One region of the Arthrobacter sp. 10N43 genome, then DNA from elsewhere that is predicted to be linked to it. Evidence: riboswitches for the same ligand, from Rfam matches in the RefSeq annotation. Region 1 holds a riboswitch; each other region holds the start of a gene.

What was found. Region 1 has a riboswitch for thiamine pyrophosphate ahead of AC1DDO_RS19160 (ECF transporter S component). Riboswitches for the same ligand answer to the same signal wherever they lie in the genome.
Region 2: linked by a shared signal. The riboswitch ahead of AC1DDO_RS02245 (bifunctional hydroxymethylpyrimidine kinase/phosphomethylpyrimidine kinase) and the one ahead of AC1DDO_RS19160 (ECF transporter S component) in region 1 are both predicted to bind thiamine pyrophosphate.
Region 3: linked by a shared signal. The riboswitch ahead of thiC (phosphomethylpyrimidine synthase ThiC) and the one ahead of AC1DDO_RS19160 (ECF transporter S component) in region 1 are both predicted to bind thiamine pyrophosphate.

What each region holds. Positions count from the first base shown of each region.
Region 1 covers NZ_JBFTIA010000013.1:68,910-73,553, forward strand. Annotated here, with positions in the region: gene AC1DDO_RS19150 (DUF4235 domain-containing protein) at 85-348, opposite strand; gene AC1DDO_RS19155 (heme-degrading domain-containing protein) at 390-926, opposite strand; TPP riboswitch at 1,114-1,258, shown strand; gene AC1DDO_RS19160 (ECF transporter S component) at 1,324-1,971, shown strand; gene AC1DDO_RS19165 (ABC transporter ATP-binding protein) at 2,012-3,661, shown strand; gene AC1DDO_RS19170 (energy-coupling factor transporter transmembrane component T family protein) at 3,658-4,461, shown strand; gene AC1DDO_RS19175 (UDP-N-acetylglucosamine 1-carboxyvinyltransferase) at 4,610-4,644, shown strand, end outside.
Region 2 covers NZ_JBFTIA010000001.1:501,057-505,700, forward strand. Annotated here, with positions in the region: gene AC1DDO_RS02245 (bifunctional hydroxymethylpyrimidine kinase/phosphomethylpyrimidine kinase) at 1-1,101, opposite strand, end outside; TPP riboswitch at 1,084-1,181, opposite strand; gene AC1DDO_RS02250 (Rne/Rng family ribonuclease) at 1,326-4,583, opposite strand.
Region 3 covers NZ_JBFTIA010000020.1:18,567-23,210, forward strand. Annotated here, with positions in the region: gene AC1DDO_RS21760 (VOC family protein) at 26-901, opposite strand; gene AC1DDO_RS21765 (amidohydrolase family protein) at 982-2,064, opposite strand; gene AC1DDO_RS21770 (GNAT family N-acetyltransferase) at 2,068-2,568, opposite strand; TPP riboswitch at 2,646-2,753, shown strand; gene thiC (phosphomethylpyrimidine synthase ThiC) at 2,749-4,569, shown strand; gene AC1DDO_RS21780 (alpha/beta fold hydrolase) at 4,566-4,644, opposite strand, start outside.

The sequences.
Region 1 (4,644 bases):
ATCCGGAGGGGGCCAGCCAGGTCCGTCCAGCCAGGTCCGCGCAGCCCGAGCCGCCCTGACGATGTCCGGCCATACGATGCCTGTTTAGACGATGTCCTGGGTTTTGGAGAAGCGGGTGATCGCCCGCTGCGTGCCGCGGTTGGCGAGCACCTGGATGATGGCGCTGACCGATGCCGAGATCAGGGCGAACGTCAATGCCGTGCGCAGCGTGGTGGGGACGTCGTCGTCGTGGCCCTTGGGCGGCTTGTTGCCCGTGGACTTTTCCCAGATGGTGTCCACCAGCTTGGTGCCGGCAAAGCCGGCCGCGAGGCTGACGCCAGTGCCGAGCAGCTTGATGAGGATGGTCATTCTTCGGTCTCCTTGGGGCGGGAACAGGGGCTACCCCCAGCCTAGCGTTCCGGTGTGAGGACGTTCCGCAGGGCCTCGACAACAAGATCGTGGTCCGCCTTCTGGGGCAGGCCGGAGACGGTGACGACCGCGACGGCGCCCGTGCCGCGGACGTAAATGGGAAACGCTCCGCCGTGGGCGGCGAACTCCATCTGGTCGAACCAGGCGTTGTCCTCGATCCTGCCGCCGGCAGCGCGGGCGCGCAGGCCCACCAGCAGGGACGGGACCTCGTAACGCATGGCCGTGCGCTTCTTGGCGTTGATCCAGCGTTCGTTGTCCGGCGTGGCGCCGTCCAGCGCGGCGTGGAAGAGCACCTGCTCGCCCTTGGTGATGTCGACGGCGATGGGCAGCGAGCGTTGCCTGCCCAGCTCTACGAGGAGGAGTCCGAGGTCCAGGGCATCGTCCTTGCTGAACGAGGCGAACTGGAGGGCCTCCATCTCGGCCAGCACGCGGCCGATGAGCGCCGCGAGGGATCCCTGCGGCTGCGGCTCGCTCGAATCGGGGTCGTATTCCCCGGAGGGATCTGGTGTGAGCGTCAAAATAGTCCAGCTTTCCGGTGCGTGACTGGGCCGCCCGCAGGCGGGTCCGGGTGTCCGACACGTCGACTCTACCAAGCGGCAATTCCCGGCCGCGGCGACCGGCTTTGCCCGGCCGCGGATTGTGACGGCACGCCACTGAAAACCCGGCCGTCCGGGTGTAAACTGAGCCAGCCCACAAGGGCAGAATAATTTACGACAGGGGAGCGCCGCCGTCGGGCATCGCCGGAAAAATCCGGGGAAAACCGCTGGTGGGCGCTGAGAGTGCGGACAGCCGCAGACCCTCGAACCTGATCCGGTTAGTACCGGCGCAAGGGAGTCGAGATCTCAGGGTGCGCGGAGGGCGGCGGAAGCCGAACCGGCCGGAGCATCCTCCCCTCCTGTTCCTCAGGAGGACGACATGACAGATATTTCAGCACAGCATGGTTCCACCAGCCGCCCAGCCGCCCGCCGCAACTACACCTGGCGTGTGGTGGACATTGTGGTGGCCGCCTTGATCGCCGTTGCCGGCGGCGTCATCTTCTGGGCCTGGTCCCAGGGCGCGAACCTGATTTCAACCCCGGTCAACGCCATCTACCCGCCGCTCAGCGGACTCTACGCCGGCGGCTGGATGATTCCGGCCGTATTGGGCATGCTCATCATCCGCAAGCCGGGTGCGGCGCTCTTCTGCGAGAGCGTGGCGGCCACGGGCGAGCTCATCATGGGTTCCCAGTACGGCACCACGGTGCTGATCTCCGGTGTGCTGCAGGGCCTTGGCGCGGAGCTGGTCTTCGCGGCCTTCCTCTACACGAAGTTCAACCTGCCGGTATCTCTGCTGGCCGGGGCGGGTGCGGGCCTCTTCTGCGGCCTGAACGATTCCTTCCTCCCGTGGGGCTGGAACATCGCCTACGAAGCCGGCGACAAGCTCGCCTACATCGTCTTCACCACCATCTCCGGTGCAGTGATTGCCGGCGGACTGTCCTGGCTCGCCACCCGAGGCCTGGCCAAGACAGGCGTGCTGGGCTCCTTTGCCTCCCGCAAGGCCGCCACGGAGCCCGTCTTCTCCTGAGTCGACTGCTGAACCTACATCTGAAACCTGCAGACGACTCATGAGACCTTCACCGGAAGTCAGGCCGGCCGCCGTCACGGCCCGCGGCTGGGGCTGGCGGCACGCCGGAAGGCCCCGGCCCGCGGTCAGCGGCCTTGACCTGGACATCCGGCCGGGGGAGCGCGTGCTCCTGCTCGGCCCCTCCGGCGCCGGCAAATCGACGCTGCTCCACGCCCTGGCCGGCGTGCTGGGGGACGGCCCGGCCGGGCCTTCCGGCGACTCCGGCGACTCCGAAGATTCCGACGAGACCGGAAGCCTGCTGATCGACGGGGTCCCGCCGCGGGCGCAGCGCGGCCGCGCCGGGCTGGTGCAGCAGGACCCGGAAACGCAGGTGGTGCTGTCCCGCCTCGGCGACGACGTCGCCTTCGGGGCTGAGAACCTCGCCGTCCCGGCGGAGGAGATCTGGCCTCGGGTGGGCGAGGCGCTCGAGGACGTCGGCCTGGGCAGGCTGCCGCTGGACCATCCGACGTCGGCGCTCTCCGGGGGACAAAAGCAGCGGTTGGCGCTCGCCGGGATCCTCGCGATGCGGCCAGGGCTGCTGCTGCTTGATGAGCCGACGGCCAACCTGGACCCCGCGGGCGTTCTGGAGGTCCGCGACGCCGTGGGCCGCTGCCTGGACAAGACCGGCGCCACCCTGGTGGTCGTGGAGCACCGGGTGGCGGTCTGGAAGGACCTGGTTGACCGGATCGTGGTGCTCCAGCCCGGCTCCGCCACGGACTCCGGGGTCCTGATCGACGGGCCGCCGGACCGGGTCCTGGCCCAGGCGCGGGACATGCTCATCGGTGCCGGCGTGTGGGTCCCGGGCCACGTGCCGGCAACGCGGGCGCGGCGGCAGGCGCCCGGCGCAGGTCAGCTCCTGCTGGAGGCGGAAGGCCTCGCGGTGTCCCGCGAGCGGCCGCGGCGGGCCGGGCTGCGCGAGCGGTTCCGCACGATCGCGCCGCGTCCGGTCCAGTCCGGGGTATCTGCCCAGGTCCGTGCCGGGGAGGCCCTGACCATCACGGGGCCGAACGGCTCGGGGAAGTCCACCCTGGCGCTGACGCTCGCCGGTCTCCTGCGGCCCGTTGCGGGGACGGTCACGGCCGCGCCTGGTCTCAGCGGCGGTCTCAGCGCGGGCCTCAGCGGCGGCCCCGGCGCGGGTGCCGCGGGCGGCGCCGGAACCGACCCGTACCGGTGGAAGGCCCAGCAGCTGATCGCCAGGATCGGAACCGTGTTCCAGGAACCCGAGCACCAGTTCGTCACCGGCAAGGTCCTCGATGAGCTCATGTTCGGCCCCCGCCACCTCGGCTACGGCGAAGACCGCGTCGCTGAGCTGCTGGAACGGCTGCGGCTGACGGAACTCGTCGACGCCAACCCCTACACGCTCTCCGGCGGCGAGAAGCGGCGCCTGTCGGTCGCCACCGTGCTCGCGGCGCATCCGCGGGTGCTGGTCCTGGACGAGCCCACCTTCGGCCAGGACGCCAACACCTGGGCCGAACTCGCCTCATTCCTGTCCGAACTCCTCGACGCCGGCACCGCCGTCGTGTCCGTGACGCACGACGCCGAATTCAGCGCCGTACTTGGCGGCACGGAACTCCGCCTCCGGCCGCGGGAAACTGCCGCCGCAGACGCTCCCGGCCCGGACCTTGAACTCCCGGAGAGGGCCTCACCATGAGGGACACACTGAGCCTTCGCGGCAACCACGCGATGCTGACCCGCGCCAACCCGCTCGCCAAGTTCGCAGCGGTCTTCCTGATCACCCTGGTCCTGGCGCTGTCCATCGACTGGGTCTCGGCGTCGGTGGCCCTGGCCTTCGAACTGCTGCTCCTGCCGTTGGCCGGCCTCACCCTGGCCCTGCTGTGGCAGCGCGGCTGGCCGCTGATCCTCGCGGCGGCGCTGGGCGGCTGGAGCACCGCCATCCTGGCGCCCGACGCAGGGGCCATCCTCGTCGACGTCGGGATCTGGTCCATCAGCGCCGGCTCCCTGCAGCTGGGGATCGGCTTCATGCTCCGCGGGCTCGCGATCGCACTGCCGGCGGTGCTGCTGATGAGCTGCACCGACCCCACCGACCTCGCCGACGCCCTGGCCCAGAACGCAAAACTGCCGCACCGGTTCGTCCTGGGCACCCTGGCCGCCATGCGGCTGGTCGGGATCATGGCCGAGCAGTGGCAGACTATCGGCATGGCCCGGCGGGCCCGGGGCGTGGGCTCGAGCGGGAACCCCTACCAGCGGTTCCGCGCCGCCCTGGGCCAGAGCTTCGGCCTGCTGGTGCAGGCGATCCGGAGCGCGTCCCGGCTCGCGGTGACCATGGAGGCGCGCGGGTTCGGCGGCGCCGCCCGCACCTGGGCCAGGCCGTCCACGTTCAGCGGGCTCGACGCCTGGGTGCTCCTGGGCGGGCTCGGTATCGCGGCAGCCGCCGTCGCAGCGGCCCTCGGCGCGGGCACCTGGAACCTGGTTTTCCTCGCCCGCCAGTAGCCGGCCCAGCCGGCACGGCCCGCCGCAGGCCGGCGGTTTTTGCTGTGCAGGTCGGCGGTTATCGCATGGTTCGGGTATTTGTGTGAGATTGGCGCCATTCCGGCCGCAATTGCGGCAAGGCGTAGCTCATGCGTGATATTTTCGGGAAATGACTCAACCGACTGCCGAACACGTAGGCCTCCT
Region 2 (4,644 bases), on a different contig from region 1:
CAGGGTCCCGTCGGCCAGGCCGCGGATGAAGTCCAGGGCGTAGATGGCGTCAAGATCGGCGGTGGCCCCCGCGCGCAGGGCCGCGGCGAACTCGCCCTCCCCCGGAGCGTGGCCCGCATCGGCGTCGCCCACATGACTGTGGCCGACGTGGTGGAAGTGATGGACCGGGCCGTTGCCGTTGCCGACGTCCAGAACCGAGGCTTCGCGGAGTGCGCCCAGCAGCCACGGCTTGACCACCCGCAGCGCCGCTTCCCAGTCCCCCACCCGGGCCTGCACGGTGGCCATGGCCGAGGACAGGGAGCAGCCTGTGCCGTGGCTGTTGCGCGTCGCGATCCGCTCCCCCGGCACCACCACCGTTTCGGTGCCGAGCAGGCCCCCGGTGTTGACCAGCGCATCCGGGCAGCCGGCGTCGCCGTCATTCCCGAGCCCGCCCTGGAGGTGCCCGCCCTTGACCAGGACGGTGGCGCCGGTCAGCGCGGCCAGCCGTTTGCCCTGCGCCAGGGCCTCGGCCCAGTCGGCCGCGACGGGTTCCTTGAGCAGGATTCCGAGTTCGGCGAGGTTCGGGGTGATGAGGTCCGCCAGCGGCAGGAGGGCCTGCAGGGCGGCCTCGGCCGATTCCTGCAGGAGCCGGTCACCGCTCGTGGCGACCATGACGGGGTCCAGGACGACGACTGCGGGGCGCACCTTCTCCAGCCAGGTGCGGACGGCGTCGATCACACCGGCGTCGCCGAGCATGCCGATCTTGACTGCGTCAATGCCGATGTCCTCGCTGATGGCCTCCAGCTGGGCCGTGAGGAACGCCGCCGGGGGTACGTGGACGGCGCGCACGCCCTGGGTGTTTTGGGCGGTCAGGGCCGTGATGGCGGCCATCCCGTAGCCGCCATTCGCCGCGATGCTCTTGAGGTCGGCCTGGATCCCGGCCCCGCCGGACGGATCGGACCCCGCAATCGCCAGCACGCGGGGAATGCGCGGCGGCGCGGGCGGGCGGACCCCAGAGGGCAAGAAACCGGAGGGCAAGAAACCGCCGGGCAGAAAACTGCCCGGCTGAAAATCACTGGGCGGCAATTCGGACGGATTGGATTTCGCGGACAAGTCAGACATCCCTTCGCCGGTGCTAACCGGACAGGTTCAACGGGTCTGGATCTCAGCCGGCCCGATGCGCGGCACCCCGTGTCAGTGTTCCAGCCTAGCCGTTGCCACCGGGCTGCCCCGTTAACGCACGTGCGGGCCCGGGCCGAGCGGACGTATTGTTACGCCCGCTCGGCCCGGACCCGCACCCCAACCAGTCGAAGTGACCGGCCGGGGACGTGATCAGCCGCGGAGGACTACAGCTCCGAGGCCGGTACTCCGACGCCGAGGATGATCGGCTCGTTGCCGGCAGGGATGGACGCCCGCTGGGCCGCGGCGGGCGCCTTGGCCTCGTGAACCGACCCGGCCGCGGCCGGACGTGTGGCCTCGCGGTGTTCCACGGAGGTCTCGTTGGCTGCGCCCTGGGCACGGCTGGCGCTGCGGTTGCGGCGTCCGCGGCGGCCACGAGTCGTGTCCGCTGCCGGTGAAGCCGGGGCTTCCGAGGCGGGCGCGGCTGCCGGCGCCTCGGGGGCCGCGGGTGCCTGGGCTGCGGCTTGCTTGTCGGCCTGCTTGTCGGCCTGCTCACCGGCGTCGGCCTCGCCCAGGTTGGCGAAGGCCTCGGTCAGCAGGTCCAGGGTCAGGGCCGGTGCCTGGGTGTCCTCGGCGTGCTCGACGAAGGGCAGGGCAACCTGCTCGCCGCCAAACGTCAGCACGGTCGCGGGACGCCCGGCTGCTTCGTCCGCGGCGGCGAGGTGCGTAACGGCGTCGACGGCGGCCTGCCGGGCCCCGGCGTCGCTGGCCGCGGCTGCCTCCCCATCGTGCAGGTGCGCGGCGTGCGCCGCGGCGGCAATGTTCGCCAGCGCAGCCCGGGTGGCTTCAGCCTTGGCGTGGCGTTCAGCTTCGGTGGGCTCGGCGTGGACGGCCGCGGGCGTGGACGGCGCGGACTCGGGGCCCTGGCCTCCCCTGCCGCGGCGGCGGCTCTTGCGCTCGGTGCGGGCAGCCGGCTGGGCCGCCTCGGTGCGCGGCACATAGTGCTCCGCGGCGACCGTGTTGGCGCGGCGGTGTTCCACGGGCTCGTCATGGGTGACGATGCCGCGGCCCGCGCACGCCTCGCACTGCTCGCCGAAGACTTCCAGCAGCCCAGTGCCCATCCGCTTGCGGGTCATCTGCACGAGGCCCAGCGACGTCACCTCAGCCACCTGGTGCTTGGTCCGGTCCCGGCCCAGGCACTCCACCATGCGGCGCAGCACGAGGTCGCGGTTGGATTCGAGCACCATGTCGATGAAGTCGATCACGATGATGCCGCCGATGTCGCGCAGGCGCAGCTGCCGGACCACTTCCTCGGCCGCTTCCAGGTTGTTCTTGGTGACGGTTTCCTCGAGGTTGCCGCCGGAGCCCGTGAACTTGCCGGTGTTGACGTCCACCACGGTCATGGCTTCGGTGCGGTCGATCACCAGGGACCCGCCAGAGGGCAGGAAGACCTTGCGGTCCAGGGCCTTGTGGATCTGCTCGTCGATGCGCCAGGCCGCGAAGATGTCCGTGTCCTTGGTCCACTTCTCGAGCCGGCCCACCAGGTCCGGAGCCACGTAGGTGACGTAGGCCTCGATGGTGTCCCAGGCTTCCTCGCCGGAGACGATCAGCTTGGAGAAGTCCTCGTTGAAGACGTCGCGGACCACCTTGATGGTCAGGTCAGGTTCGCCGTAGAGCAGCTCGGGGGCGAGGATCTTGGTGGACGTCGACTGGCTCTCGATGCCTTCCCACTGCGCGCGGAGCCGGTTGATGTCGTGGGTGAGCTCTTCCTCGGAAGCGCCCTCGGCCGCGGTGCGGACAATGACGCCCGCGTCCTCGGGCAGGCGGTCCTTGAGGATCCGCTTGAGGCGGTTGCGTTCGACGTCGGGCAGCTTGCGGGAGATGCCGGTCATGGAACCGCCGGGCACGTACACGAGGTAGCGGCCGGGCAGCGAGATCTGGCTGGTGAGGCGGGCGCCCTTGTGGCCGACCGGGTCCTTGGTGACCTGGACCAGTACGGAGTCGCCGGACTTGAGCGCGTTCTCGATCCGGCGCTGCTTGCCTTCGAGGTTGACGGACTCCCAGTTCACTTCGCCGGCGTACAGCACAGCGTTGCGGCCGCGGCCGATGTCCACGAAAGCGGCTTCCATGGACGGGAGAACGTTCTGGACCTTGCCCAGGTAGACGTTGCCGATCAGGGAATCCTGCTGGGTCTTGGACACGAAGTGCTCGGCCAGGACGCCGTCTTCGAGGACACCGATCTGGATTCTGTCGTCGCGCTGGCGGACGATCATCTGCCGGTCCACGGACTCGCGGCGGGCCAGGAACTCGGCCTCGGTGATGACGGTGCGGCGGCGGCCGGTGTCGCGGGATTCGCGGCGGCGCTGCTTCTTGGCTTCCAGGCGGGTGGAGCCCTTGACGGAGGTGACGCGGTTGTTCACCGGCGCCTCGGCCATGGCCCGCGGCGCGCGGACCCGGGTCACCGTGTTGGGCGGGTCGTCGCCTTCCCCGCCGGTCAGCTCCAGGTCCTGGTCACCGCGGCGGCGGCGACGACGGCGGCGGGAGGTCACGCCGTCTTCGAGGGTTGCTTCGGAGCCTTCCTCGCCCTCTTCGTCGGTGCCTTCTGAATCAGTCTCGGACTCGCCGGAGGTGCGGGTGCGCCCGCGCCGCCCGCGGCTGCGGCGTCGACGGCGGCTGCCGGCGTCCTCGTCCTCGTCGCCTTCCTCGTCTTCGGGCTCCGCTGCGGCAACGGGGGCCGGGCGCACCACGGTGCTGAGGTCGGGGGCCTGGAAGATCACGGACGTCAGGGCACCGGGTTCCATGAACAGCGAGGCGGCCGGGCTTTCCTCGGGCCGGGCCTGCGGCTCGTCGGCCGGGGTTTCTTCGGGCGCGGCCACGGCGGGCTGGGTTTCCGCCGAGGCTTCGGCGGTGGCTTCGGCCTGCTGAGCTTCAGCCGGGGCGGCTTCTTCGGCCGGGACGGCTACTGCGGGTACTTCTTCGGTTTTCGGTGCAGCCTTTGCCCGGCTGGCCCGGCGACGGACCGGCTTCTCTACTGCCTTCTCGGCTGTCTTCTCGTCTGCGGACGATGCCTCAGAAGCTTCTGCGGCGGGAGCCTCTGCGGCGGCCGTCGCGCTGGCCTCGGACTCATCGGCGAAGGCAGGGAGCGGTTCCGGGGCGGCCACGCTCTTGCGGGCACGGGTGCGCCGAGCAGGCGCCTTGACTGCAGTTTCGGGAGCAGCAGCTTCGGCAGCTGCGGCCTCGGAGGTTTTGGCGCCAGCTGCTTTGCCGCGAGCGGCGACGGGCTCATCCGAGCCGGCCGCCTCGGCCAGGGCTGCGGCTTCAGCCACCGCCTCCGCGGCAGCTGCGGCGTCCATCTTTGGTACCGGGGCCTTCCGGCGGGTCCGGACGGCCCTCTTCGGCGCTACCGGAGCCTCTGCTTCCGCAGTTAGTTCTACTTCCCCGGCTACTACGTTTTCGTTACCGGTTACAACCTGGTCATTATCCATATGTGGCGACACTCCTGCCCCTGATGCGCCGCCACATTCGGCGCCCGTTGGGGCAAATATG
Region 3 (4,644 bases), on a different contig from region 1:
TGGGCAAGTCCCTCAGGGCTCGGACTTAGCGAACCGCGACGCGGATCCGGTTGCGCCAGGGGTCCTCGAAGCGCAGCTCGGCGCCGGTGTGGTGCGAGTCGACGCCGGCGGCTTGGAGCCGCTCCGCCAGGGCTCCGACGTCGTCGCCGGACGGCACTTCGATCAGCACCTCGCCCAGGCCCAGCGTGTCGCGCCGGGGGCCGGCACCGCGGCTGTTCCACACGTTCATGGCCATGTGGTGGTGGTAGCCGCCGGCCGAGACGAACAATGCCTGACCGTGCCAGCCCGCGGTCTTCTCGAAGCCGAGCGTGCCGACATAGAACTCTTGCGCCGACGCGACGTCGCCCACCTGCAGGTGGACATGCCCGACGCCGGCGGCGGCCTCGCGCTGGCCGGCCACGGACGCCTCGGTCAGGTGCTGCTGCAGGTAACGCTGCGGCGGCAGGGCGAGGCTGTCCATGACGACGTTCTTGCCCTCCCAGGACCAAGCCTCCCGCGGCCGGTCCCAGTAAAGCTCGATGCCGTTGCCTTCGGGGTCGTTGAAGTAGAAGGCCTCACTGACGAGGTGGTCCGCGCTGCCAGTGAAGGACTGGGGCTCGTACTGGGCGGCGCTGGCGATGGTGGCCGCCAGGGAGTGCTGGTCCTCGAAGAGCAGGGCGGTGTGGAACAGCCCGGCCTCGCCACGGGAGGGCAGGTTCAGGCCCGGCGCGGGGGCCAGATGGACCAGCGGTTTCTGCCGGCGGCCAAGGTAGAGCCCGCCGTCCTGTTCGGCCACCGCCTCCAAGCCGAGGGCGCGCTGGTAGTAATCGGTCATGAGCTTCATGTCGCCGACCTTGAGCATCACGGTGCCCATGGTGAGTTCGGCAGGGAGGAGGTCCTGGGTGCTGGCTTCTGCGGTCATTGAAACGCTCCGGTGTTCTGGGGCCACCGGCTCTCGGTGACCTGTCATAGAGTTAAATTACTTGAAGCTTCAATTTATTCCTAGCGGATGAGGTGGCCGCGCAACACAATGTGCTTGAGTTGCCGCAGCGTCGCCGGATTTTTCCGCGGATCCTCTGGCGTGACCAGGACATCGGCGCTTGCGGCTTCGCCGATGGAGTCCGCGCCGAGCCAGGTCCTCGCGGACCAGCTCGCGGCGTCGAGGGCGGCAGCGGCGGGCAGGCCGGCTGCGTGCAGGGCCTGGATCTCGTCGACAATCCGGCCGTGGCTGATGACACTGCCGGCGTCGGTCCCGGCATAGATGGCCAGCCCGGCCTCGTAGGCTTCGAGGACCCGCTCGGCGCGCCGCTCCCACAGCGAGCGCATATGGGCGGCGTAGCGCGGAAACTTGGCCTCCGCCCGCGCCGCGATGTCCGGGAACGTGGCGATGTTGATCAGGGTGGGCACGATCGGGACGCCCTGTTCGAGGAAGCGCGGCAGGTGCCGCGGCAGCAATCCGGTGGCGTGCTCGATGCAGTCGATCCCGGCGTCGAGCATGTCATCCAGGGTGTTTTCGGCGAAGCAGTGCGCGGTGACGCGGGCCCCTTCATCGTGGGCGGCCTGGATGGCGTCCTTGACCGTGCGGGCCGGAAAGCTGGCGGCGAGGTCGCCGACGTCGCGGTCGATCCAGTCCCCCACCAGCTTGACCCAGCCATCGCCTGCACGGGCCTGCTTCCGTACGGCCTCGACGAGATCGCCGGGCTCGACCTCGACGGCCAGGCCGCGCAGGTAGCGCCGGGCCCTGGCGATGTGCCGGCCGGAGCGGATGATCCGGGGAAGGTCCTGGCGCTGCTGGAGCCAGCGGGTGTCGTGGACGGCGCCGGCATCGCGGACCAGCAGCGTCCCGGCGTCGCGGTCCGCCAGGGCTTGGGATTCCGCGGTGGCCTCGGAGACGTCCCCGCCCGGGCCAAGGCCGATGTGGCAGTGTGCGTCCACGAGCCCGGGCATGACCCAGCCGTCCAGCACGCGGTCCGGCGCGTCGGCGGGACGGTCGAAGGTCAGCAGGCCGTCCACCGCCCAGAGCCCGCGGCGTTCCTGGTCCGCCGCGGTGAGGATGGGGCCGGTGAACTCGATGATGCTGGTCATGGCCTACAGCCTAATCCGCATGACGATCCGCCGGCCCAGCCCATCCAGGCCCAGTTGCGCTTCGTGGATCCGCAGGGCGCCCAATGCCGGCCCCGGCTCGGCGAGTTCCTCAAAGCCGCAGCTTGCGTAAAACGGGGCATTGAACGGAACGTCCGCGAAAGTGCACAGCGTCATCCATGCATAGCCCCGGCCGCGGGCCGCGTCGATGGCCGAGTGAACCAAGGACCGCCCAATCCCCCGTCCGGCAGAGTCCGGATGTACGGAGAGTTGTTCCAGGTGGGCCTGGCTGCCGACTTCGTCCACGCGGGCGAATCCCACAGGCGGGCTTCCGGCGACCAGTACGAAGAGCGGCTCAACCGGCGTCGTCATTTCCGGGGACGGGAGCGCCTGGTTCCCCAATGCCGCTTCAAGGAGGCGGTCGGCCGCGGCCTCGAGAACCGGCAGCGCCGCGAGGTCTTCCGGCGTCGCCGTCCTGGTGCGGGGCACGGGCCCGGGCAGAGTCACAATTCCACGCTAACACTGCCGCCTGGCCGGGTGCCGTCACACTCGGCAGGCTTCCAGTGGGCCTGTGGTAGCTTCGTCTACGACCACACGGGTGCCCTTGCAGGGGCTGAGATCGGGCTAGCGCAGCCTGCGACCGTTGAACCTGTCCGGGTAATGCCGGCGAAGGAAGTGAGTAATCCTTTGAGCACCACAGAAACACAGCACAGCCCTGCCCAAAAGAAGCCAGCAGTCACTACCCAGTCGCTGAAGTCCCACTCGCTGGCCTTCACCGCGGATCCGGAGCACGGCATCCGCGTCCCGGTGACCGAGATCGCCCTGGAACCCTCCCCGGGCGGTGTCGCGAACGCTCCGTTCCGGGTCTACCGCACGGCCGGCCCGGGCAGCGATCCGGTCCGCGGGCTGGAGCCGTTCCGGGCTCCCTGGATCGAGGCGAGGGCGGACACCGAACCCTACGCCGGCCGGGAACGGGAGCTTCTCGATGACGGCAAGTCGGCGGTCCGCCGGGGTGCGGCGTCGGCCGAATGGCAGGGCGGGCGCCCGGTGCCGCGCCGCGCCGTCGAGGGCAGGACCGTCACGCAGATGCGCTACGCCCGCGACGGCGTCATCACCCAGGAAATGCGGTTCGTCGCGCTGCGCGAGAACTGCGATGTGGAGCTGGTGCGCAGCGAGGTGGCCGCGGGCCGCGCGATCATTCCTAACAACGTCAACCACCCCGAATCGGAGCCGATGATCATCGGCAAGGCGTTCCTGGTGAAAATCAACGCCAACATCGGCAACTCGGCCGTGACCAGCTCCATCGCCGAGGAGGTCGACAAACTCCAGTGGGCCACGCAGTGGGGCGCGGACACGGTGATGGACCTCTCCACCGGTGATGACATCCACACCACGCGCGAGTGGATCATCCGCAACTCCCCCGTGCCCATCGGCACCGTCCCGATCTACCAGGCGCTGGAGAAGGTCAACGGTGAGGCCAACGCCCTAACCTGGGAGATCTTCCGGGACACCGTGATCGAACAGTGCGAGCAGGGCGTGGACTACATGACCATCCACGCCGGGGTGCTGCTGCGCTATGTGCCCCTGACGGCCAACCGGGTCACCGGCATCGTCTCCCGCGGCGGCTCCATCATGGCCGGCTGGTGCCTGGCGCACCACCAGGAGAACTTCCTGTACACCCACTTCGACGAGCTGTGCGAAATCTTCGCGAAGTACGACGTCGCGTTCTCCCTGGGTGACGGGCTGCGGCCCGGCGCGACGGCGGATGCCAACGACGCGGCGCAGTTCGCCGAGCTGGACACCCTGGCCGAGCTCACGCAGCGGGCCTGGGAGTTCGATGTGCAGGTCATGGTGGAGGGTCCCGGGCACGTGCCCTTCCACCTGGTCCGGGAAAACGTGGAACGCCAGCAGGAACTCTGCAAGGGCGCACCCTTCTATACGCTCGGGCCGCTGGTCACCGACATTGCGCCCGGTTATGACCACATCACCTCGGCGATCGGCGCCACCGAGATTGCCCGCTTTGGCACCGCCATGCTCTGCTACGTCACGCCCAAGGAGCATCTCGGGCTGCCGAACAAGGATGACGTGAAGACCGGGGTGATCACGTACAAGATCGCCGCCCATGCCGCCGACCTCGCCAAGGGCCACCCCGGCGTCCACGAACGAGACGACGCCCTGTCCAAGGCGCGGTTTGAGTTCCGCTGGCGGGACCAGTTCGCCCTGTCCCTTGACCCGGTGACGGCCGAGGCCTTCCACGACGAGACGCTTCCCGCGGAGCCGGCCAAAACCGCGCACTTCTGCTCGATGTGCGGTCCCAAGTTCTGCTCCATGCGGATCAGCCAGGACATCCGGGATGAGTACGGTACCGGCAACTATGGTTCTGTCGATTCGCAGGCTGCCCTGGCGCAGATGGCGGCCGGGATGCGGGCGAAGAGCAGCGAGTTCCTCGCCTCCGGCGGCAAGGTCTACCTGCCGGAGCCTGCCGTGGGCGGACCGACAGCGTCCTAGCAGGCCCGGGCGTGCTGGTGCCGGCTGACCTCGGCGATGAACGATCGGATCGTCCGGTCGCCGTCCGTTGAATCC